DNA from 3 places in the Bradyrhizobium sp. MV1.5 genome. Region 2 is predicted to be linked to each of the others. Evidence: predicted binding sites of a transcription regulator. Region 2 holds the regulator's gene; each other region holds the start of a gene.
The links. Region 2 encodes LexA, which represses DNA repair genes until DNA is damaged. Its sites were predicted from a motif close to TGTTCNNNNTGTGTTCNG; they were not measured.
Positions count from the first base shown of each region.

Region 1: the regulator LexA is predicted to act here: its motif matches at 2,513-2,530, upstream of AC0L2J_RS11200 (DUF3072 domain-containing protein).
Region 3: the regulator LexA is predicted to act here: its motif matches at 3,235-3,252, upstream of AC0L2J_RS10155 (ribonuclease T2 family protein).

Region 1 covers NZ_JBVVPL010000009.1:15,132-22,577, forward strand. The annotation lists gene AC0L2J_RS11185 (Do family serine endopeptidase) at 1-1,241, shown strand, start outside; gene AC0L2J_RS11190 (hypothetical protein) at 1,506-1,868, shown strand; gene AC0L2J_RS11195 (DUF6496 domain-containing protein) at 1,875-2,177, opposite strand; gene AC0L2J_RS11200 (DUF3072 domain-containing protein) at 2,264-2,476, opposite strand; gene AC0L2J_RS11205 (hypothetical protein) at 2,592-2,813, shown strand; gene AC0L2J_RS11210 (hypothetical protein) at 2,832-3,023, shown strand; gene AC0L2J_RS11215 (hypothetical protein) at 3,157-3,354, shown strand; gene AC0L2J_RS11220 (type 1 glutamine amidotransferase domain-containing protein) at 3,428-3,988, shown strand; gene AC0L2J_RS11225 (hypothetical protein) at 4,058-4,303, opposite strand; gene AC0L2J_RS11230 (hypothetical protein) at 4,399-4,656, opposite strand; gene AC0L2J_RS11235 (hypothetical protein) at 4,795-5,016, shown strand; gene AC0L2J_RS11240 (HWE histidine kinase domain-containing protein) at 5,013-6,503, opposite strand; gene AC0L2J_RS11245 (HAMP domain-containing protein) at 6,517-7,446, opposite strand, start outside.
Region 2 covers NZ_JBVVPL010000027.1:43,222-50,667, forward strand. The annotation lists gene AC0L2J_RS23485 (alpha-hydroxy acid oxidase) at 1-62, shown strand, start outside; gene AC0L2J_RS23490 (HAD family hydrolase) at 71-703, shown strand; gene AC0L2J_RS23495 (molybdopterin molybdotransferase MoeA) at 1,286-2,497, shown strand; gene lexA (transcriptional repressor LexA) at 2,674-3,375, shown strand; gene AC0L2J_RS23505 (hypothetical protein) at 3,782-4,216, shown strand; gene AC0L2J_RS23510 (ComEC/Rec2 family competence protein) at 4,355-6,634, opposite strand; gene AC0L2J_RS23515 (DUF2171 domain-containing protein) at 6,730-6,963, opposite strand; gene AC0L2J_RS23520 (nuclear transport factor 2 family protein) at 7,049-7,435, opposite strand.
Region 3 covers NZ_JBVVPL010000008.1:19,696-27,141, reverse strand. The annotation lists gene AC0L2J_RS10180 (response regulator) at 1-157, shown strand, start outside; gene AC0L2J_RS10175 (ATP-binding protein) at 175-1,563, shown strand; gene AC0L2J_RS10170 (DUF3617 domain-containing protein) at 1,668-2,198, opposite strand; gene AC0L2J_RS10165 (hypothetical protein) at 2,243-2,536, opposite strand; gene AC0L2J_RS10160 (hypothetical protein) at 2,719-3,183, shown strand; gene AC0L2J_RS10155 (ribonuclease T2 family protein) at 3,299-3,991, shown strand; gene AC0L2J_RS10150 (23S rRNA (adenine(2030)-N(6))-methyltransferase RlmJ) at 4,044-4,904, shown strand; gene AC0L2J_RS10145 (cold-shock protein) at 5,154-5,369, shown strand; gene AC0L2J_RS10140 (outer membrane protein) at 5,438-6,061, opposite strand; gene uvrC (excinuclease ABC subunit UvrC) at 6,312-7,446, shown strand, end outside.

The DNA.
Region 1 (7,446 bases), on a different contig from region 2:
CAGACGAAGCATCGCCCTTCGATCAATTCTCACGGCAATTCGGCTTCCCCGGCCCGGGTGGCATGGAGGGCATGCCGCGCCACCGCCGGCAGATGATCACGGGTGAGGGCTCGGGCTTCTTCATCTCCGCCGACGGCTATGCCGTGACCAACAACCACGTCGTCGATCACGCCGAGTCTGTGCAAGTGACGATGGACGACGGCACGACCTACAGCGCGAAAGTGGTCGGCACCGATCCGAAGACCGATCTCGCGCTGATCAAGGTCGAAGGCAAGAAGGATTTTCCGTTCGTCAAATTCTCCGACCAGAAGCCGCGCATCGGCGACTGGGTGGTCGCGGTCGGCAATCCCTTCGGCCTCGGCGGCACCGTGACCGCCGGCATCGTCTCGGCCAGCGGCCGCGACATCGGCAACGGCCCCTATGACGACTTCATCCAGATCGACGCGCCGATCAACAAGGGCAATTCCGGCGGCCCGGCCTTCGACATGAACGGCAACGTGATCGGTGTGAACACTGCGATCTTCTCGCCCTCCGGCGGCTCGGTCGGCATCGGCTTCGACATTCCGGCCTCGACCGCAAAGCTCGTCGTCGCACAGTTGAAGGACAAGGGCGCGGTCACGCGCGGCTGGCTCGGCGTGCAGGTGCAGCCGGTGACGTCGGATATCGCCGACAGCCTCGGCCTCAAGGAGGCGCGCGGCGCGATCGTCGACAATCCGCAGGACGGCAGCCCGGCGGCGAAGGCGGGCATCGAGGCGGGCGACGTCATCACCGCCGTCAACGGCACCGCGATCAAGGATTCCCGCGATCTCGCCCGCACCATCGCCACCCTGGCGCCGGGCACGTCCGTGAAGCTCGATGTCGTCCACAAGGGCGACAGCAAGACGGTGACACTGGCGCTTGGCGAGTTGCCGAACGAGCGGCAGGCCAGAGCCGACGAGGGCAAGTCGCAGCCAGATGCCGGCATGCCGCCGCGTCTCGGGCTCAGCCTGGCTCCGGCCGGCGACGTGCAGGGCGCCGGCCAGAAGGGCGTCGTCGTCACTGAAGTCGATCCGCAAGGTCCGGCCGCGCAGCGCGGCATCCAGACCGGCGACGTCATCCTCAATGTGGGCGGCAAGGCCGTCGCCAATATCGGCGATGTCCGTTCCGAGCTGGCGCAGGCGAAATCGTCCGGCAAGCGCAGCGTGCTGCTGCAGGTCAGAAGCGCGCAGGCGACCCGGTTCGTGGCGGTGCCGCTCGCATAGGGCGAACGTCGATCGGCGCAACTCCAAAGGCGGCCTTTGGGCCGCCTTTCCTGTTCGCCTTCAGGATTTCCGCAGATCGCCGATAACATTCTCGTTAACGGCAGGGAGGATGACCCGGTTCGTCCGAAAAAGCCGTGTTCGCTCATCACAATTGCAGATCTCGTACGGACTCGGCGGCAATGACGCTGCCGACGATTGCAAGCGTGGAACTTCGAACTTGCCGCCGCTGAGCCGGCCGGCAATTCGTATTTGATCGGTGCCGACATGGATCGATTGAAGCTCTCGCTGAGGACTGCGCTGCTCGTGGCGCCATTCGTGCTGTGGGGTGGAAACGCTCTCGGGCGTGACGATGGACGCTACGCGGACTCACCCCTCAAGCCGTGGTTCGACGGCCTGCGCAGCCATCTCGGTCCGTGCTGCTCGGATGCGGATGGGTTTGCCGTCGCCGATCCCGACTGGGACTCGCACAATGGACATTATCGCGTGCGGCTCGACGGCGAATGGGTCGAGGTGCCGGACGAAGCGGTGATCACCGAGCCGAACCGGGCCGGCCGCACCATGGTGTGGCCGGTGAAGACCGCGTTCGGCGTTTCGATCCGCTGCTTCATGCCGGGCAGCATGATCTGACAGAGGTCAGCGCGACCGTTTGGAGGATTTGCGCTTCGACGTTTTCTTCGAAGTCTTCTTGGTTTTCCTGGATGTCTTCTTGGACGTCTTCTTGGACGTCTTCCGCTTCGCGGCTTTCTTCGGGACCTTCTTGCCCTTCTTGCGCGCTTTCGACAGGCCGATCGCGATCGCCTGCTTGCGGCTCTTCACGCGTCCGCCTCGACCGCCCGGTCCGCTTTTCGCGGTACCCTTCTTGTAGCGCTTCATCTCGCTTTCGACATCACTGCCGGAGCTGCGCGAGTAGCGGCGCTTCTTTGCCTTGCGTGCCATGCATGTTCTCCCTTGGCAGGGGAAAACCATCCGGGACAGGCATGGTTCCGAAGCGCGCAGGCAACGTCGGGGATACGCGAGCTGGCCTAGAACGAATCCGCCAGCTCGATCTCGGCTTCCAGCGCCTGAATGCGCCGCGCTGCCTCGCTGGAGGACAGATCCCGCGCATATTGCGCGGGTTGATACGCCTCTTCGCTCAGCCGTTTCAGCCGGAGGCCCTGCGCGCGCGTCATCTGCTCGGTGAGGAACGTCTTGGCGGTGAGGAAGGCCTTGGCGTCGTATTTACCTTGAACCTGCATGTCGCTGCTCCCTTCTGAAATCGTGACTTGACTATATGTTCTTATTTTGTTCTAACAAGCCATGGACAACAGAATTAATGAAATTCGACGTAAAATCAGCGCCTTGAGGCTGGAAATGGCCGATATTGAGGTGTCCGTCCGCGAACTCGTCGAGCGCGATCGCGACTGCACAGAGAAGGCCCTGGCGCAGATGGATCTGCGCCGGAAAATCAATCTGCTGATCGGCGAATGGAAGGCTGCAGGTGGCGGCGATGTCCTGCCGAATGTCCGCGATAGGATGCGCCTTCGTTCCGCGAAGACATCAGGTAGTCCTCTGCGCGTGATCGCGCGCCGCTGAGAGCTTTGGGAGCGCACGGTGGAGGAAGACCCGGATGCGTACCGGATTCTAAAGCTGCGCGCCGAGATTCTCGAACTGGGCTCTGCCATCCGGCAGCTGCAACGCGAGGGGCTCGACGCCGCCGCCGCCCAGCTCTTGATCGCGCGCAAGCGTGCACGACTCGATCATCTGGTGAAGGCAGATCCTGCAGCGCGCCTTAACGTCACCTGAGGCCCGACGCAGCTAAGCGAGTTCGTCACGTCAAGGCAGGTAGATCAGGGCACCTTCGGCGCGCCGGCCCAGCAATAGAACGCCCGAGATCAAGCGGCCGAGGCCGGCCGGCAGATATTAGAACGAGCCACCCATGGCGATCAGCCACGCGCCTCTGATCGCGATGATGATGCCGCAGATGAGCATGATTGCGCCGAGCAGCGGCGCCGCCCGGCGCGAGAGCAATGACCGGACGTTCGTCATTCGCCACCTCGATGGATTGAATGCGGTTCAACCGATCTTTTCGGCGAACCTTCCTGTGGCCGACATAAACTGCCGCACATCCGCGTGAGGCCGGCAATCGCGCGGAACGGAAGCCGGCTCGACCGATTGACCGGGCTCCTCTCACATCAACGGAGTGTTCCATGGAGCTTCAGGGTAAGACGATCGCGATCTTGGCCACGCACGGCTTTGAACAATCGGAACTGGAAGTGCCGCGCGACCGCTTGAAACAGGCAGGCGCGACGGTCCATGTGGTCTCGCTTGCACCCGGCGAGATCAAGGGCTGGGACATGAAGGATTGGGGTCGGCCCGTGAAGGTCGACAAGACGCTCGATCAGGTATCGAGCAGCGACTACGATGCGATCGTTCTGCCGGGTGGGCAGATTAATCCTGACCTCCTACGGGTCGAGCCGAAAGCTTTGAGCTTCGTCAAGGACATCTTCAACGCGAAGAAGGTCGTTGCGGCAGTCTGCCATGCGCCTTGGCTCCTGATTGAGACAGGCATCGCCAGGGGCCGCAAGATGACCTCATACAAATCGATCAAGACCGATGTCATCAATGCCGGCGCGGCATGGGAAGACTCGCAGGTGGTTGCTGACCAGGGCGTCATCACCTCGCGCAACCCCGGCGATCTCGAAGCCTTCAGCGCCAAAATCATCGAAGAAGTGAAGGAAGGCCGGCACCTTCAACGCAGCGCAGCGTGAAGTCAGCGACTCCCGGACGGAAAAGCCCCGCGTTGTTCGCGGGGCTTTTGTCTGCCATGTCGGCGTAGATTACTTGGTGTTGCTCATGCCGCCTTTGTTGTTCGTCATGGTGCCGCCCTGGTCGGAGCCGGGACCGGAGCCGCCCTGACCGGAGGGATCAGGCCCCTTGGAGGACTTGGTGTTGGCGCCCGTAGTCTGCGACGATGACATCGAGGATCCGTGTTTTGCCTTGTGCGACTTGGCCTGCACGGCGAACGGCGCGGCGGCGAGGCCGATTGCCAACATCACCGCAAGCGCGAGCTTGGTGGTCTTCATGTGCGGGAACTCCCTGAGTTGAATTGACGCAGGCAGCCAACCGTCATTCGTCGCGGGAGTTCCGAACAAGGGAGCTCCGGCAAATCACCAATACTTCAAGATTGCTGGTCGTTCTCTGCGAGGATGAATATGACGCCGGTGAGTGTCGCGCCGATCGCGAACGTCGTCACCAATGTGAGGGCGAAAACGACTACGGCCTGCCTTCCGCCGTGACTCAGCAAATTGGCGACGCCTGGATTGGACAGCACCAGCAAGAGGCTGAAAGCGAGCCCGAGGGCTGCGCCCATCATGGCGTGCGTCATCAGCTTGATGAGCCCGCTCGGAGAGATCAGGTCCGACTTTTTCGCGCGCATGGAACTTTATTCCGATTTCGCAAGCAACGCCTGCGATACGCGCCGGTTCCATCCGCATGAAGGAATCGTTATCGCCCGCTTCATCCGACGTTCATGCCAAGCCTGCAAGAATGACCACGCAACACGGGAACATTCGATATGGGTAAGGTGGTCTTTCTCTATCGCTCTCTGGCTTATCGTAACGCCGCGGCGGACATCCTCCGCAAGGCGCGCAAGCTGCCCCGCGGCGCGGAGCGAAGCGCGGCGCGGCGCTATGCCAAGGCGCTGCGTGATCTCGCCCAAACGGAAGCCTGGCTCGAGGGACGGGTCGCGCGCGAACCGCAAACGATCGAGCGCAGGAAGAGTGCGGCCTCCGGTTAACCGGACGCGCGCTGCAATTCGGCGGAGCCGGCGGCTTCGAAGTTGCCGGGCGCGGTTGTCGCGGCACTCTTGCCGACCAACGGCACCTCGAGCCGGCACAACAGGCCCTCGGCGCGCCAATCGAATCGCGCCTGCCCGCCGAGCTGGGACTCGACGCTCGCAAGCAGGCTCCGCGTACCAAAGCCGCGGGATTTCGGCGTCTTGACAAGCGGGCCGCCGGATTCCTCCCACGTCAGGGTGAGCAGTTCGTCCTCGACCTGCCAGCCGATTGCGAGCCGTCCCGTCCGCGTCGAGAGCGCGCCATACTTCGCCGAGTTGGTGAAAAGTTCATGCAGCGCCAGCGCCAGCGTCTGGGCGGTCGCCGGCAGCAACTGAACTTCGGACCCCGCCAATTTGATCTGGCCGCCGAGGGAATAGGGCGCAAGCTCCTCGTCGATCAGCTTCGAGAGTTCGGCGCCCTGCCAGCTCGATAGCGACAGGATCGTATGCACGCGCGCCAGTGCATTGATGCGTCCCTCGACGGCGCTGACATAGGCTTTCACCTCGTCGGCGCGGGTGAGGCGCACGATCGATTGCGCCAGCGCCAGGGCATTCTTGGCCCGATGGTCGACTTCCCGCGCCAGCAGAGTCTGCCGTTCCTCCGCGCGCTTGCGTTCGGTGATGTCCACCGTCACGCCGCTGACGCGCATGACCCGACCGCTCTCGTCGACCGTGGCGGCGGCCGTGCCGACACACCAGCGCACATCGCCGTCGGGCCGCACGATGCGGAACTCCGTTTCATAGGAGCGTGTGCCCTTGTTGAATTCGGCGATCGCCTTGCGCAACTGATCGACGTCATCCGGATGCAACAGCGCCTGAACGTTGGCCGGGTTCACCTCGAAGCTCTCCGGGCCAACGCCGAAGATGCGGTATTGCCCCTCGTCCCACATCCAGTCGCCCGTGATCCAGTCCCAGTCCCAGGAGCCCATCTTGCCGGCGGCGATCGCCATGCTGCGCCGCTCTTCGCTCTCGCGGAGCTTTGCGGTGGAATTCTCCAGCTCGGCGGTGCGTGCACGCACGCGGTCCTCGAGATCCTGGTTCAGCCGCTCGAGTTCGCGGGTCTTGCGATAGAGCTCTGCGAACACCTTGACCTTGGCGCGCAGCACCTCCGGCACGACCGGCACCGGGACGTAGTCGACGGCGCCCATCTCGTAGCCGCGCAGGCGGTCAATGTCGCTGACTTGAATGGCCGAGATGAAGATCATCGCGGTCTTCTGGAAGCGCGGGTGCTCGCGGATCATCGCGGCGAGCTCGAAGCCGTCGAGCTCGGGCATGCAGACGTCGACCAGGATCACCGCGATCTCGGTCTTGAGCAGCACCTCCAGGGCCTCGCGACCGGACGAGGCGATCACGAGGTTCTGGCCGAGATCCTTCAGGATCACCTCATAGGCGAGCAGCTTGGCCGGCTGGTCGTCGACGAGGAGGATGTTGACCTTTTCGTGGTCCATACGGGCATCCAACTCAGCGGTGCAGCCACATGCGGATTGCAAGCAGCAATTGATCGGTGTTGACGGGTTTGGCGAGGTAGTCCGACGCGCCGGCCTCGAGGCATTTCTCGCGGTCGCCCTTCATGGCCTTGGCCGTCAACGCGATGATCGGGAGACGGGCGAAGGTCGGATTTTCACGAATGACGCCGATCGTCTGATACCCATCCATCTGCGGCATCATAATGTCCATCAGCACGATGGCGATCTCCGGGTTGGATTCGACCAGGGTCACCGCCTCGTTCCCGGTCGTGGCCGTCAGCACCTTCATGCCGCGCCGCTCCAGCACGCTCGAGAGCGCGAAGATGTTGCGGGCGTCGTCGTCGACGAGCAGGGCGGTCTTGCCGATCAGGTCCTCGTCGGAACTGTTCAGCTTCTCGAGCATGCGCTGTTTCTCGACCGGCAATTCCGTGATCACGCGGTGCAGGAACAGCGCGGTCTCGTCAAGCAGGCGCTCCGGCGATTCCACGCCCTTGACCACGATGCTCCGCGCCATGGTGTGGAGTTCCGCATCTTCCTCGGCCGACAGCTCGCGGCCGGTGAAGACGACGACCGGAACATTCGATAGCGCGTCATCGTTCCGGATCTGGTCCAGCACCTCGAAGCCGGTCATGTCGGGCAGGCGCAGGTCGAGCACGACGCAATCACAGGGGTTCTCACGCAGCATCGAGAGCGCGTCGGCACCGGTGCCGGTCGCCACGATCTCGATGTCGTCGTGGTGCAGGAGCTCACGGATCGAGAGTTGCTCGGCCTCGTTGTCCTCGACGATCAGCAGCCGCTTGCGCCGTGGCCGCGCATATTCCTTGATCTGCGTCAGCGCGGCCGAGACACCCTCGGTCGTCGTCGGCTTGTTGACGAAGGAGAAGGCGCCGCGCGCCAGCGCATGCTGGCGGTCCTCGTCGAGCGT
Region 2 (7,446 bases):
CCAATGCGCCGAGTGTGTTCAGCGCGTTTCCGCTGTTCGACCACGAGCCGTATCGATACTGAGCGAAAGGATGCAGGTGAAATCGCTCTCTCCCGGAGCTGCGGATGCGCTCCTGTTCGATCTCGGCCGCGTGGTGCTCGATATCGATTTTTCCAAGGCGATCGCCTGCTGGGCGGGACATGCCGGCTGCAAGCCCGACGCCATCGTCGCGCGTTATGTGCGGGACAGCGAAGCCTATCGGTTGCACGAGATGGGGAAGATCAGCGATGAGGATTATTTCGCCTCATTGCGAGCCTCGCTCGGAATTGGCATTTCGGATGCGCAGTTCCTGGAAGGCTGGAACGCGATCTTCGCCGGTGAAATGCCTGAGATCTCCGAGCTGCTGCCGCGGGCAGCGAAGCAGATGCCGCTTTACGCTTTCTCCAACACCAACCGGCCGCACGTGGACCATTTCTCGAGGGAGTATGCCGACCTCCTCGGCCATTTCCGAGAGCTGTATTTGTCGTCCAGCATCGGCCTGCGCAAACCGGATGCGGAAGCCTTCGACCACGTCGTTGCGGCGATCGGCGTGCCCGCCGGGCGCATCGTGTTCTTCGATGATCTTGCTGAAAACATCGAGGGAGCGCGGGCGCGCGGCTTGACGGCGGTGCATGTGACCTCGCCGCGTGACGTCGGGAACGCGTTGAAGGCATTGGGCATCTGACGACGATCCGTCGGCGCGAAGCCCATGGAAGGTGCGCCCGACGGAACTAATTCGAAAGATTTTGGAACCAATCACTTTGTGCATTTTTATACAGAGTTCCCGGAACAGAATACCGTCTTCAGGAGTCTACAGCCCGTTGGGACTTCTACGAACGGGTGCATCACCGTGTTGGGCAAAAACTACCTCACTAGGCAGGCCTCTCTTCTCCTTGAATTCGCCAGGACAACTTCAGACTCGGACCTTTCCGCCAAGCTCGTGAGCAAGGCCGCCGACCTGAAATCCCAGGCCGATCCGCTGCCAGACAAAGACCAGGGGCCGAAGGCGCCCGACGTAACTCCCGGGCGGGCAGGGAGCTGATCAGTGGCGCTCGTCGTTCTCCTCTTGTCATGATTTTCGTCGCTTCCATGACCACTCTCCTGCCGATCCGTCACCTCGTGCCCCGACGCGCTTAATGCCGCCTTCCGGAACAATGTGAAGCGGCGGGACGACTGCGCCCGCTGAGCCGTTTTTGCCTCCGCGCCCGCGCTCGGCTAGAAGACTTGCGGAACATTCGCCCGAACGTGCCGAGCAGGAGTTTTCGCCGTGGCCTTGATGCCGGTTTCCGATGCGCTTGCCGCGGTGCTGGCGGGTGCAGAGCCGCTGCCGGAAGACATGATTTCCCTCGACGAGGCCTACCATCGCGTGCTCGCGCGTGACGTCGCCGCGCGACGCACGCAGCCGCCGCAGGCGATGTCCGCGATGGACGGCTACGCGGTGCGCGCGGCCGATGCCGCGACGATCGATTCGGAGCTCACCGTCATCGGCGAAGTCGCGGCGGGCCGGCCGTTCGCGGGGACGGTCGGCGCCGGCGAGGCCGTGCGGATCTTCACCGGCGGCGTCGTTCCCGCTGGCGCGGACGCCGTCGTGATCCAGGAGGACACGGTCGCCGCCGGCAAGCGTATCACGATCAAGGAAGCCGCGGTCGCCGGACGGCACATCCGCCGCGCCGGCGTCGATTTCCGCGAAGGCGACGTGCTCCTGCGCAAGGGAAGCCGTCTCACCGAGCGCGACCTCGCGCTCGCCGCCGGGATGAAACATCCGCACCTTGCCGTTTTCAGGCGACCGAAGGTCGCGATTCTCGCCACCGGCGACGAGCTGGTGATGCCGGGCACCACGCCCGGCCACGGCCAGATCGTCTATTCCAACGGCTACGCCCTGCACGCGCTCGCCCGCAGCGAAGGCGCCGAGACCATCGACCTCGGGATTGCCGCCGACACGCTGGAGGCGACCACCGCCGGCATCCGCCGCGCCCGCGAGAGCGGCGCCGACATCCTGATCACGACCGGCGGCGCATCGGTCGGCGACCACGATCTGGTCCAGCAGGCGCTGCGGGACGAAGGCATCGCGATGGCGTTCTGGAAGATCGCGATGCGGCCAGGCAAGCCGATGATGCACGGACGACTCGGCGCAATGGGTGTGATCGGCCTGCCGGGCAATCCCGTGTCGTCCTACGTGTGCGCTTTCCTGTTCATGGTGCCGCTGATTCGCGCCCTGTCGGGCCGTTCGGTGATTCACCATCGCCGTGAACGCGCCGTGCTCGGCCGCGACGTCGGCGCCAACGACCAGCGCGAGGACTATCTGCGGGCGCATCTGGAGGAGCGTGACGATGGCACACGCGTCGTTCTTCCCGTCAATCATCAGGACTCTTCGCTGCTTGCGAATCTCGCTGCAGCGCAGGTACTTCTCGTACGCGCACCATTCGCGCCGAAGGCCGAGACCGGCACGGCTTGCGAAGTGTTGCGGCTCCCCGTCTGAGCGCCTCGGCAACGCGCGTTCCGCGAAGTTTGCCCTGTTCACGGTAAATTAAGCAGTTGCGGAACATGTATCGAACATATAGTGTCCGTTCATGATTTGTTTCGAGCATGTAGCGGCTTATGGCCGAATTCAGCGTCTCGGAATCGGACGACATCAACCGGGGGACTTTGGTCGAGATGTTAACGCGCAAACAATACGAGCTTCTGCGGTTCATCAGTGAACGTCTGAAGGAAAGCGGCGTACCGCCCTCCTTCGACGAGATGAAGGATGCGCTCGACCTGCGCTCGAAGTCGGGCATCCATCGCCTGATCACGGCGCTCGAGGAGCGTGGCTTCATCCGACGCCTGCCCAACCGCGCCCGCGCGATTGAAGTCATCAAGCTGCCGGAGCTCCAGGCGGCCGCCGGCAGCCGCCGCGGCTTCACGCCGAGCGTCATCGAGGGCAATCTCGGCAAGGTGCGTGCGGGCTCCAGCCTGCCCGCTGACGAGGGCGAACGTCCCGTGGCGGTGCCGGTGATGGGCCGCATCGCGGCCGGCACGCCGATCGAGGCATTGCAGACCCGCAGCCATACCATCAGCGTACCGCCTGACATGCTCGGCTCGGGCGAGCATTACGCGCTCGAAGTACGCGGTGATTCCATGGTCGAGGCCGGCATCCTCGACGGCGACATGGCGCTGATCCAGCGCAACGAGAGCGCTGATACCGGCGACATCGTGGTGGCGCTGATCGACGACGAGGAGGCGACGCTGAAGCGCTTCCGCCGTCGCGGCGCCTCGATCGCGCTCGAGCCCGCCAACGCAGCCTATGAGGTCCGCATCCTGCCGCCCGACCGGGTGAAGATTCAGGGCAAGCTGATCGGGCTTTACCGGAAGTACTGATACCGGGAGTACTTGATGCGGGAGTGCTTCATACGGGAAGTACTACATGCCGGCCATCGCCGGTCAGAGATTGGAGCGGATCATCGTCCGCTCCGGCTGGATAGTCTTTCTGGTTCTGCACAGACTATCCGGCCCTTTGTCCGGCACTCGCTCCTCGCGACGCCCAGGAAACAGCACCGCTTCGCGGCTCGAATGTTCGCGGAAACAGCGGCTAGCACGCGCCTCCCAAATGCATCGCAGCGTGCTTTGTTCCTATTGAATTCGGGAAAGATAATGTGATCGCGGCTCGCTGAGACCAGCCGCAGATTTGCCCACAACCAAGCAGAGCGTTCGTGCTTCAACTCTGATAGAGGCCTGCGCCTCGATTGAGAGACGCGGGTTGCTATCCCAGCATGAGGAGCACCCGATGTGTGACTACAGCCTGCATGCCGTCGCGTCGCGCCCCGCCGAAGTCGGCGAGACGATTGTCACGACAAGCTTCCGCGGCACCTCGACGCGCGGCTTCGCCTCCGCAGCCGATCCGTCTGTTGCGGTCTGCCTGCTGCCGGGAACGGAGCTGGCCTTCGCCGACGACGTCCGCTACGACAATCGCTGGATCTGGACGCGCACCATCAACTCCCGCGTGGGCAAGTTCGGCAAGATCGATCCGCACGTTCCCGACCGCCATCATGACGCGATCGAATTCCCCGACGGCAAATACGTGCTGGTGACGCAGCTCGTCGAAGGCCAGCGAGCGACCGTGCTGCAACTGCCGGTGACTCAGTCGGTCACCGAGCGCGAGAACAAGGCGCAAATCATCGCCGACAGGCAGCCGACCGTCACGCACCTGCCGATCGGCTGACACAGCCGCCCTCCGGCTACGAGGTCGGAGGTCAGGATTGAATCGCCATCGCCGGCCGTGGCCGGCGAGAAGGTGTGGTTTGCGCCCGGCGAATCCGAGCGGATGCGCCACCCCACTGCATTGCTCCGCACCATCAGATCAATCGTCGGCCTGCAAGTCCGTCTCCGCGGGCGTTGCGTCCTTGATGCGGGACGCGGTCGCCTTCGGCGCAAGGCTGCCGTCGAAATCACCCTCGCCAGCGCCGGCCGGCAACCAGGGGCGGCTCGTGCCTCTCGCCCTCACCGCCTGAACCACAAATCCGTCACCGCGCTGCGCCAGCGCCAGCGCGCTCTGGCTGGCGAGCCGCTGCCGATCGACCACCATCGCCGCGCAATCGGACGGCGCGGGACGTGTCGTCACCACCAGCGCGGCCCGACTGCAATCGTCCACGAGAGCGTCGACGCGCAGTGCCAGCGCGACCAGCCTCCCGTCGGCCAGTGGCGTCACGCAGCCGGATTCGTCACAGGACACGCCATCGGCCAGCGAGGCTCTGCCGGCATCGCGCGGATCGGCGTCGGCAGCGAGCCATTCCTTGAGCAGAAAGCTGTCCTTGTTGGTCCTGATCAGGTGCAGATATCCGTCCCTGCCCCGCACCGCGACGCTCGCGCCATCCCCGGCAATCAGGACGTCGGGCTGCCGCGCCGACAGTCCCCAGAGGATCGCTGCCAGCAGCACCAGGGCGCCGGACCAGCGCAGCGGCGTGCGCAACAAGCCCAGCACGATGATTCCCAGGCTCGCCGCGATCAGCGGCGCGATCCCGAACGCCGGGATGCGGCCGACCGCGCCGGGCAAGGCCGCGACCCAGCGGGAGACCGCGACCATCCACTCGATGCCGATCCCCATCAGCCACCAGAACACGCTGTCCAGCCCGAACGGCGCAGCAAGCAGCCCCAACAGTCCCGCCGGCATCACCAGCGCCGAGACCACGGGCATCGCGCCGAGATTGGCGAGCACGCCGAACGGCGTGACACGGTGGAAATGGAACGCGGCATAGGGCGTAGTCGCAAGTCCCGCAATCAGCGAGGCCATGAACAGCATCGCGATCTCGCGCCCACCCCACATCGCAATGCGCGCGGTCGCCGAATGGTCCGGCGAGGCAAACAAATTCGGCATGCCGATCTGCACCAGCGCCACCAGCCCCAGCGTTGCCGCAAACGACATCTGAAAACTCGGATGCACCAGCGCTTCCGGCGCGACCGTCAGCACGATCAGCGCGGCGACAGCGAGCGTGCGGAAGGTGATGGCACGGCGATCGACCATCACCGCGATCAGCACCACCGCCGTCATGAAGAACGACCTTTGCGTGGCGACCTCCGCGCCCGACAGCAACAGGTAGAACGCAGCGCCGACCAGCGCCGCGGCGGCCGACCATTTCTTGATGGCGAAGCCGGCCGCCAGTCCCGGAACCAAAGCGAGCAGCGCGCGCACCGCGAAGAACACGACACCGGCCACGACGGCCATGTGATAACCGGAGATCGAGAGCACGTGGCCGAGACCGGAGATGAACATCGCATCGTTGACGGGCGTGGTGATCGCATCGCGTCGCCCGGTGAGCAGCGCAGTCGCGATCGCCCGGTTGTCGCCGTCGAGCGTCGCCCGGATGCGGGCATCGATCGCATCGCGCAAGCCTTGCATGAAGGCCGCATAACGCAGCCGCAAGCCGGCGGTCTCAGGGGGCGCCGCCACCGTGATTGCGCCCATTGCGAAGCCGGAGGCGCCGATGCCCTGGAAGAACATGTCGCGCGAAAAGTCGTAACTGCCGGGCCGCACCGGTGCGAGCGGCGGCATCAGCCGCGCCTTGAGCTGAACGAAGCTGCCGACCTCCGGCGCGGTGCCCTTACGGACCGACAGGCGCACGCGCTCGAGCCTGACGTCGCTGCGCTGCGCCTCCATCGCGGTGACGCGCAGCACAAAACGATCTGTACGCTCGCGAATGTCGCGGGCCTCGACGAAGCCCGACAACGACACCGAATAGAGCGCCTTTGCCAGCACGGGGTGGGCGATGCGCGCCGTCTTCCAGGTCGCGACGGCAAAGCCGGCCGCGACCGCCGCGATCATGATGGCCGGGGCGAACAACCGGCTCCGCCGCAACAGAGCCGCGCCAAGCAGGAGCGCGACGGCGCTCGTGGCAACGACCCACAGCACCGGCTCATGATCTGCGGAGAAATAAAGCGCGATGCCGCAGCCAAACGCCACGGGCACCCACGGCAACAGCCGCCCGGCGCCAGCCTCGGCGCGTAGCCACGCGCGGAGGGTCTCGGCCAGCGATGTCCAGAGGTCGAGGCCTGCAGCCGCAAGGCCGCCCGCAGACGCGGTGCGGCCCCCGGGCCACGTCCCCGCGATCCCCTGCGACCGTACCGTCCGGCCCGGCTCCGCCATTCCCTGCACTCGATAATACGCAACGAAGCGAGAAGCTACCGGAACGTGCAGGCGGGCGGATAGCGGTACGGATCAGGAACGAAAGGGCGCGACCGCTACTTTTCCTCTTCCATCGTCACCGCGACATCCGCCTTGGCCGACAGCCGGACCTTGTTGCCCTCGATGTCGGCGACGAGGCCCTTGTCGATGAAGTGATGATGTCCCTTGTGGCTGCCCTCGCCGCTGTCCTTCTTGGTCAGCTTGATGCGATTGCCTTCGACCTTGTCGACGGTGCCGATGTGGACGCCATCGGCGCCGATGACTTCCATATGCTCTGCGATGTTCTGCATGGTGGGTTCCTTGTTGGACCCACCCCAACGCGCGGGATGCAAGTTCGTTCTCTCACGAGAATGACGAAGCCGTGTGCCCGGCTGGTCAGATCAGCGGCACCTGCGACGAAGCATGGTGATTGACGATCTTCCAATCGCCGTCCTCGCGAATGATGACCCAGCTCATCTTGACCGAGAAATCGGGACGTTCGCCGGCGAGATCGAACGAGATGGTTGCAGCCATGTTGATCAGATCAGGACCTGCCCTCGCCGCATTCACTTCGGAGAACACCGCGCTCGGTTTGCGCCAGCGTGGCAGGCCATTGAAATAGTCTGCTACGCCGTCCCTGCCCTGGTAGAGCTTCGGGTTGGAGCCGAAGAAGAAGGCATTCTTCGAATACAGAGACGAGAGGGCAGCGGCGTCGAGCATGGCGAAGCCGGCGCGCCATTTCGCGATGATGGCGGAAACGATGGCGTCGGCTTCGTCGCTCATTGTGGTCTCGC
Region 3 (7,446 bases), on a different contig from region 2:
GCCGCGCAGCGCGCTGACCGGCAATGGCAGCGTCAACGAGCGCGCCGTCGACGTGCAGATCAACCGCCTGCGGCGCAAGATCGAGACCGATCCCGCCAATCCGCTATTCCTCCAGGCCGTGCGCGGCATCGGCTACCGGCTGGTAGCCTCGCCATAAAGAGTGAAGCGCCACCGATGAGCACGATCGATACCGGCCTGACGCTTTTGAAGAGCGCCGCCGGCCGCGTCTCCGCCGCCAATGGCTGGATGGGCAACGCGTTCAAGGGCTGGATGCCGACCGGCCTCTACGCGCGTGCGCTGCTGATCATGATCGTGCCGATGGTGATCCTGCAATCGGTCGTCGCCTTCGTGTTCATGGAGCGGCACTGGAACACGGTGACACGGCGCCTGTCGGCCGCCGTAGTGCAGGACATCGCCGCGCTGATCGATGTCTACAAGGGCTATCCGCAAGACAAGGATCGTGACCAGATCCGCCGCATCGCGCAGCAGCGCCTCGGCCTCGTCGTCGATTTCCTCCCGGCCGGCGACATGCCGCCGCCGGGACCAAAGCCGTTCTTCTCGCTGCTCGACCAGACGCTGTCGGTGCAGCTCGGCCGCCAGATCGGGCGCTCCTTCTGGATCGACACGGTCGGCCGCTCCAACCTCGTCGAGATCCGGATCCAGCTCGACGACGCCGTGATGCGCGTGTTCGCGCAGCGCAGCGCCGCCTATGCCTCGAACTCGGAGATCTTCCTGTTCTGGATGGTCGGAACGTCCTCGATCCTGCTGATCGTCGCGGTGCTATTCCTGCGCAACCAGATCAAGCCGATCCTGCGACTTGCCGACGCCGCCGAAAGTTTTGGCAAGGGCCGGGAGGCGCCGAATTTCCGCCCGCGCGGCGCGCGCGAGGTGCGGCGCGCGTCGGTCGCCTTCCTCGAAATGAAATCGCGCATCGAGCGGACGATGGAGCAGCGCACCGCGATGCTCGCCGGCGTCAGCCACGATCTGCGCACGATCCTGACGCGGTTCAAGCTCGAGCTGGCGCTGATCGGCGACAGCCCCGAGATGGAGGGCATGCGCAAGGACGTCGACGAGATGTCGATGATGCTCGAGGACTACCTCGCGTTTGCCCGCGGCGATTCCGGCGAGCAGTCGCAGCCAACCGACATGGCGCAGGCGCTCGAGGAGCTGCGCAGCGACGCCGAGCGCCACGGCCACATTGCGACCGTCGCGTTCAACGGACTGCCCGTGGTCACGGTGAAGCCGGCCTCGTTCAAGCGCTGCCTCGCCAACCTCGTCACCAACGCCGCTCGCTATGGCAAGAGCATCGCCATCACCGGCCAGCGCGATCACCGTTATTTGACAGTGACGGTCGACGACGACGGGCCGGGCATTCCCGCCCATCTGCGTGAAGAGGTTTTCAAGCCGTTCCTGCGGCTGGACAACGCCCGCAACCAGGACGAAGGCGGCACCGGCCTCGGCCTCGCGATCGCCCGCGACATCGCCCGTTCGCATGGCGGCGACATCACGCTTGGCGACAGCCCGATGGGGGGATTAAGGGCGAGCGTGCGGATACCGGTGTAGCTGATGTAGCCCGGATGGAGCGAAGCGCAATCCGGGATTCCTTCTTCGCGATCGACGCACCGGTCCCGGATTTCGCTTCGCTCCATCCGGGCTACGATCTCACCCTATTTCGGCAACAGCGCCTTGAGCTTGTCCATGTCGCGTACGTTCATCTTGAAGCCGCCGGGCATCACGATATCGCCGGGCTTCTGGTCCGGCTTGCAGGCCCCCAGCCATTTCGCTTCGAGCTGCATGCTCGTGTCGCGGCCTGCCGTGCCGGCGGCGCCGCCTTGCGCGTGCGACGACGTCTTCACCGTATAGGCCGAATTGAAATCGCCGGTGATCTCAGCATGCGAGGTCGTGCTGATGCCGGCGACATTGCATTCGGAATCGCTGACATAGCCGGTTGCGGTCTTCTTGATGTCCTGCTTGGCGCAGATCTGCTTGGCCATCGGGGAGACGTTGTTGTTCATCTCCTTGTCGACGGTCTCGTCGGTGCAGTGCTGCATGGTCATCTCGGGCACCGGCGTGCCGGTCCTGATCATCTTCAATTCCCACAGGCCCGCCTTGCGCACCGGCAGGTCGTCAGCCCGGGCGCTGCCTGCCGACAAGACGAGGCAAAGGGCGGAGCCGAGCAAAGCGAGTTTGCGCGTCATGTGGGAAGCTCCCGGCTGCGAGATAGCGGCGTTGCGAAAGCGCCTCAGTAGAGCGTGCGGATCGGCTGGTCGGCGGCGCCATAGGGCACCCAGCGGCAGGAGAACGAGATGTAGCCGCCCTCATAGGCCTGCATCGCCAGGAATTTGGCGACCTTGCCATAGCGCGCACAGTGATCGACCGCGACCTGCCGCGCATCGACCTGGGTTGCCATTGAATAGGCGATGATGCCGCCGGTGTCGTTGCCCTTGAACGGAGGCACCGGAAGGAGATCGGCGCGCGCCGACTGGCTCGCCAACATACCCAGGGCAAGTAGGCCCGCGGCCGCAATGATTCGCATTCCCGTCACTCCGATTGGTTGGTGGCAGTTTACGGTGCCGGCGCGGCGGTGGAAAGAACGGAAGACCCCTCTAACGCAGCATTGCGGTCAACTCGTCGGCAAGTGTTGCAGCGCTGCACTTGACCTCCCCCGGCCTTCGCGGCACCGTCCGACCCTCGCAGATCATGCTGTCTGGATTGCCCATGCGCGCCTCGACCTTCCTGAAATCGCTCCGCTTTGCCGCCGTGCTCGGCCTTCTGTTCGGGGCGCTGTCGCTCGGCGAGGCCAGGGCCGCCAATCCGCTGGAGCTGAATTTCTGGCTGAGCGGGCCGCGCTATGACGGCAACGTCTCCGAATGCGACAGGGCGCTGCCGACGATCGCCTCCCAGTTCTGGGAGAAGGAAAGCTCGTTCTGGAATTCCTCGTTGAAGATCACCGGCTTCTCCGCGGTTCACGAGACTGCGTTCCGGCCCTGGGCGTCCGACAACATTCCCCGCCGCTATTGCACCGGCGAAGCCATGCTCACCGATGGCAAGCTGCGCAAGGTGCATTTCTCGATCGTCGAGGATGGCGGCTTCGCCGGCTACGGCCAGGGCGTCGAATGGTGCGTGGTCGGGCTCGACCGCAACTGGGCCTACAACCCGGCCTGCCGCGCCGCCAAGCAATAATTGCTCTGATCCGGACCGATCAGGCGGCCGACCGACGGTCGCCCCGCATTTTGTTCTTGAAATGTTCTTATCGCCTGCTAGGCTCGTCTGCACAGTCTAGTTGAGGGGCGTCGCCATGTTTCATTCCAGATTGCATTCGTTCTCCCGCCTGATGATCTCGCTGACGCTTGCGGCCGGGCTGGCTGTATTGGCCGGTGGCGCCAAGGCCCAGGACAAGCGGCAGAACACGCCCGGCGAATTCGATTTTTATGTGCTGTCGCTGTCGTGGTCGCCCTCCTTCTGCGAAGAGGCGGCGGAGCGCGGCGGCCGCTCGCAGATCCAGTGCAGCGGACGGCCCTACGCCTTCGTGGTGCATGGTCTGTGGCCGCAATATGAGAACGGTTTCCCGGAATATTGCCAGCGGCCGTCGCCGCGGCTGAACCGCAGCATCGTTTCCTCCATGCTCGATCTGATGCCGGCGCCGGGTCTGATCTTCAACGAATGGGACAAGCACGGCACCTGCTCGGGGCTCGCCGACCGCAGCTATTTCGAGACGATCCGGAAGGCACGCGCCGCGATCAAGATTCCGGCCGAATATCTCGATCTGTCGCAGGCCAAGACCGTGGCGCCGGCGGAGGTGGAGGAAGCCTTCATCAAGGCCAATCCGGGCCTCAGCAATGCCGCCGTCTCGATCACCTGCAACCGGACGCGGCTATCGGAAGTCCGCATCTGCCTCAGCAAGGACCTGCAATTCCGCGCCTGCGAGGAGATCGACCGCCGCGCCTGCCGCCGCGACCAGGTGACGATGCCGCCGATCCGGGGTGGCTAGCCCAGGCGTCGTGCCTCTTTGCTCGGGCCGTCACGTGGCGTAGTGCTCTTGCATGAATTACCGCCACGCCTTTCATGCCGGCAGCTTCGCCGATGTCATCAAACACATCGTGCTGGCGCGCATCATCACCTATCTCCAGGACAAGCCGGGCGCGTTCCGCGTCATCGACACCCATGCCGGCGCCGGCCTTTACGATCTCGAAAGCGATGAGGCGCGCCGCGGCGGCGAGTGGCTGACGGGCATTGCGCGGCTGATGCAGGCGCGGCTGTCGAATGACGCCATGGCGCTCACCAAGCCCTATCTCGACATCGTCCGCGCCTTCAATCCGAAAGGCGAGCTCAAGGCCTATCCGGGCTCGCCGCTGATCGCGCGCGGCCTGCTGAGGCCGCAGGACCGCCTCTTGCTCTGCGAGCTCGAGCCGAAGGCGCGCAAGGCGCTGATCGGCGTGCTGCGCCGCGACGAACAGGCCCGCGTGGTCGACCTCGACGGCTGGATGGCGCTGCCGGCTTTCGTGCCGCCGAAGGAACGGCGTGGGCTCGTGCTGATCGACCCGCCGTTCGAGGCCAAGGACGAGTTCGAAAAGCTCGGCGAGGCCTTCTCGGCGGCTTTCGCGAAATGGCCGACCGGTATCTATGTAATCTGGTATCCCGCCAAGAGCCGGCGCGCCACCGACGCGCTGGTGCAATCAGTGGCGCGGCTCGCAGCCGCAGCAAAGCCGCCGGGAAAATGCCTGCGCCTAGAATTCAGCGTGGCGCCGCAGGCCGACGGCGCAACTCTCACCTCCACCGGGCTCTTGATCGTCAATCCTCCTTACACGCTGCAGGGCGAGCTCAAGACGATCCTGCCCGAGCTGGAAATGCCGCTCGGCCAGGGTGGTGCTGCCAGATTCCGATTAGAAGTGCCGAGACCGTAACACTCCGGCATCTTGGGAAAAATATGCAGGAGCGGTAGTCAATCTGCAGAGAACCGTATTATGCTGTTGCAGTGACTGGCTTTACGTTCCGCTTCCGCGAATGGTTGCGGCGGAGTGAAGGCCTAAGAAAGATCCAGTCGGACCGAATGGTCTGCCCAAGGATGGCCAGCTCCCGGGCTTCGTAAGGCCCGGTCATGTCGTGACGTGCGTCTGCGTCACGACGGAGGAGCAATGAGGGGGAGTTTCCCGATGGCCATGACGGGAACGGTCAAGTTTTTCAACGGTGAGCGCGGCTACGGATTCATCAAACCGGACGACGGGGGCCGCGACGTCTTCGTGCATATTACTGCTGTGGAGCGGGCCGGACTGAAGGACCTCGCCGAAGGACAGCGCATTACTTTCGAAGTCGAACCGGACAAGAAGGGCAAGGGGCCGAAGGCGGTCGATTTGGTCATCCTTCCCTAGCGCGCCTGGCGAAAAAAATCCCGGCCGCAAGCGGCCGGGAGGTTGGTCCGGTATTTTCTTCTTAGCTATCAGAAGCGATAGTTCACGCCTGCGCGCACAACGCTGGCGCTATAGCCGTTTGACACGCCCGTAATCGCGAACTGGCTCGTCGACAGATCGATATAGAGATATTCGAGCTTGGCGCTCCAGTTCGGCGCGAACCCGACTTCCGCGCCGGCACCGATGGTCCAGCCGGCGCTGGTGTGCGACTCGGTCCAGCCGAACGTCTGCGCGCGCAGCTCGCCGAAGGCGAGGCCCGCCGTGCCGTAGAACAGCACGTTGCTGAAGGCGTAGCCGGCGCGGCCACGCAGGGTGCCGAACCACGGATTGGAGAACTTCCACGGCGCGAAGGTGTCGTCGGCACCGGCGGCCTGGATGTCGCCCTCGACACCGAACACCCATGGGCCGTTCTGGAAATTGTAGCCGGCCTGAACGCCGCCGACGAAGCCTGACGGCTTTGCGGGATTGTTGCTCACCGAACCCCATTCGTAGCCGAGATTGGCGCCAAGATACGGACCAGCCCAGCTATAGGCATTGAGCGGCTGATTGACCGTGTAAGGCGCACGCTGCCCGTAATTGAGATCGGCGGCCTCTGCCGAAGCCGTCCAGCCGACTGCAGCCAACGCGGCTGCGCCCACAACGAGCCCCTTCATCACACACTCCAACGCAACTGCCGTCACCGCTGCGGTGCCCACGCCGCCGCGCGAGGCAAAACCGCATGGTTACGGAACCATCCCTTTTTCGCGTAAGATTTATCGAGAGTTTTAAGTTAAAGGCCTGTTAAGCCGGGTTACCGCGCTGTTAACAGGCTTAAGCAAGCGTTACCGGGAACTGCGCCGCCATCCTGTGCGTGCGGCACGGCCGGAACTTCAAATCGGCACCCGCAGCGCCTAGATTCGCACCATGGTTCACGATTCCCCCGACAATCCGGACGACGCACGCGCGCGCAAACCCGTGCGCGGCAACGCGCCCGACGTCCCGCCCCAGGAAACGGAAGCGGCGCCCGACCTCGATCCCGCCACCGCGAACGGCGACGACGAGGACGATGCGCGGCTGCCGGACATCCTGGAAGAGAGCGGCACCGTCGGCGAAGAGCCGCTGGCGACCGGCCACGAGGCGATCGAACGCGCGGTCCGCCTCGCTCCCACCTCGCCCGGCGTCTATCGCATGCTCAATGCGAACGCCGACGTGCTCTATGTCGGCAAGGCCAAGAACGTCAAAAAGCGCCTGTCGAACTATGCGCGCCAGAGCGCGCCGCAGCCGGCGCGCATCCTGCGCATGATCGCCGCCACAGTGACCGTGGAAATCATCTCGACCCACACCGAGACCGAAGCGCTGCTGCTGGAAGCCAACCTCATCAAGCAGCTTCGGCCGCGCTTCAATGTGCAGCTGCGCGACGACAAGTCGTTTCCCTATATCCTGATCACGGGCGACCATTGGGCGCCGCAGATCCTGAAGCATCGCGGCGCGCAGACGCGGCCCGGTCGCTATTTCGGCCCGTTCGCCTCGGCCGGCGCCGTCAACCGCACCATCACCGCACTTCAGCGCGCGTTCCTGATCCGCTCCTGCACGGATTCCTTCTTCGAGAGCCGGTCGCGGCCCTGCCTGCTCTACCAGATCCGCCGTTGCGCCGGCCCCTGCACCCGCGAGATCGACTTCCCCGGCTACACGACCCTGGTGCGCGAGGCGAGCGACTTCCTGTCCGGCAAGAGCCATGCGGTGAAGCAGGAGCTTGCTAGCGAGATGGAGAAGGCCTCCGGCGAGCTCGAATTCGAGAGCGCCGCGCTCTACCGCGACCGCCTTGCTGCGCTCTCCGCGATCCAGTCGCAGCAGGGCATCAATCCGCGCACGGTGGAAGAAGCCGACGTGTTCGCCATCCACCAGGAGGGCGGCTTCTCATGCGTCGAGGTGTTCTTCTTCCGCACCGGGCAGAACTGGGGCAACCGCGCCTATTTCCCGCGCGCGGAGAAGACGTATACGCCGGAAGAGGTGCTCGGCTCCTTCCTCGCCCAGTTCTATGACGACAAGCCGCCGCCGA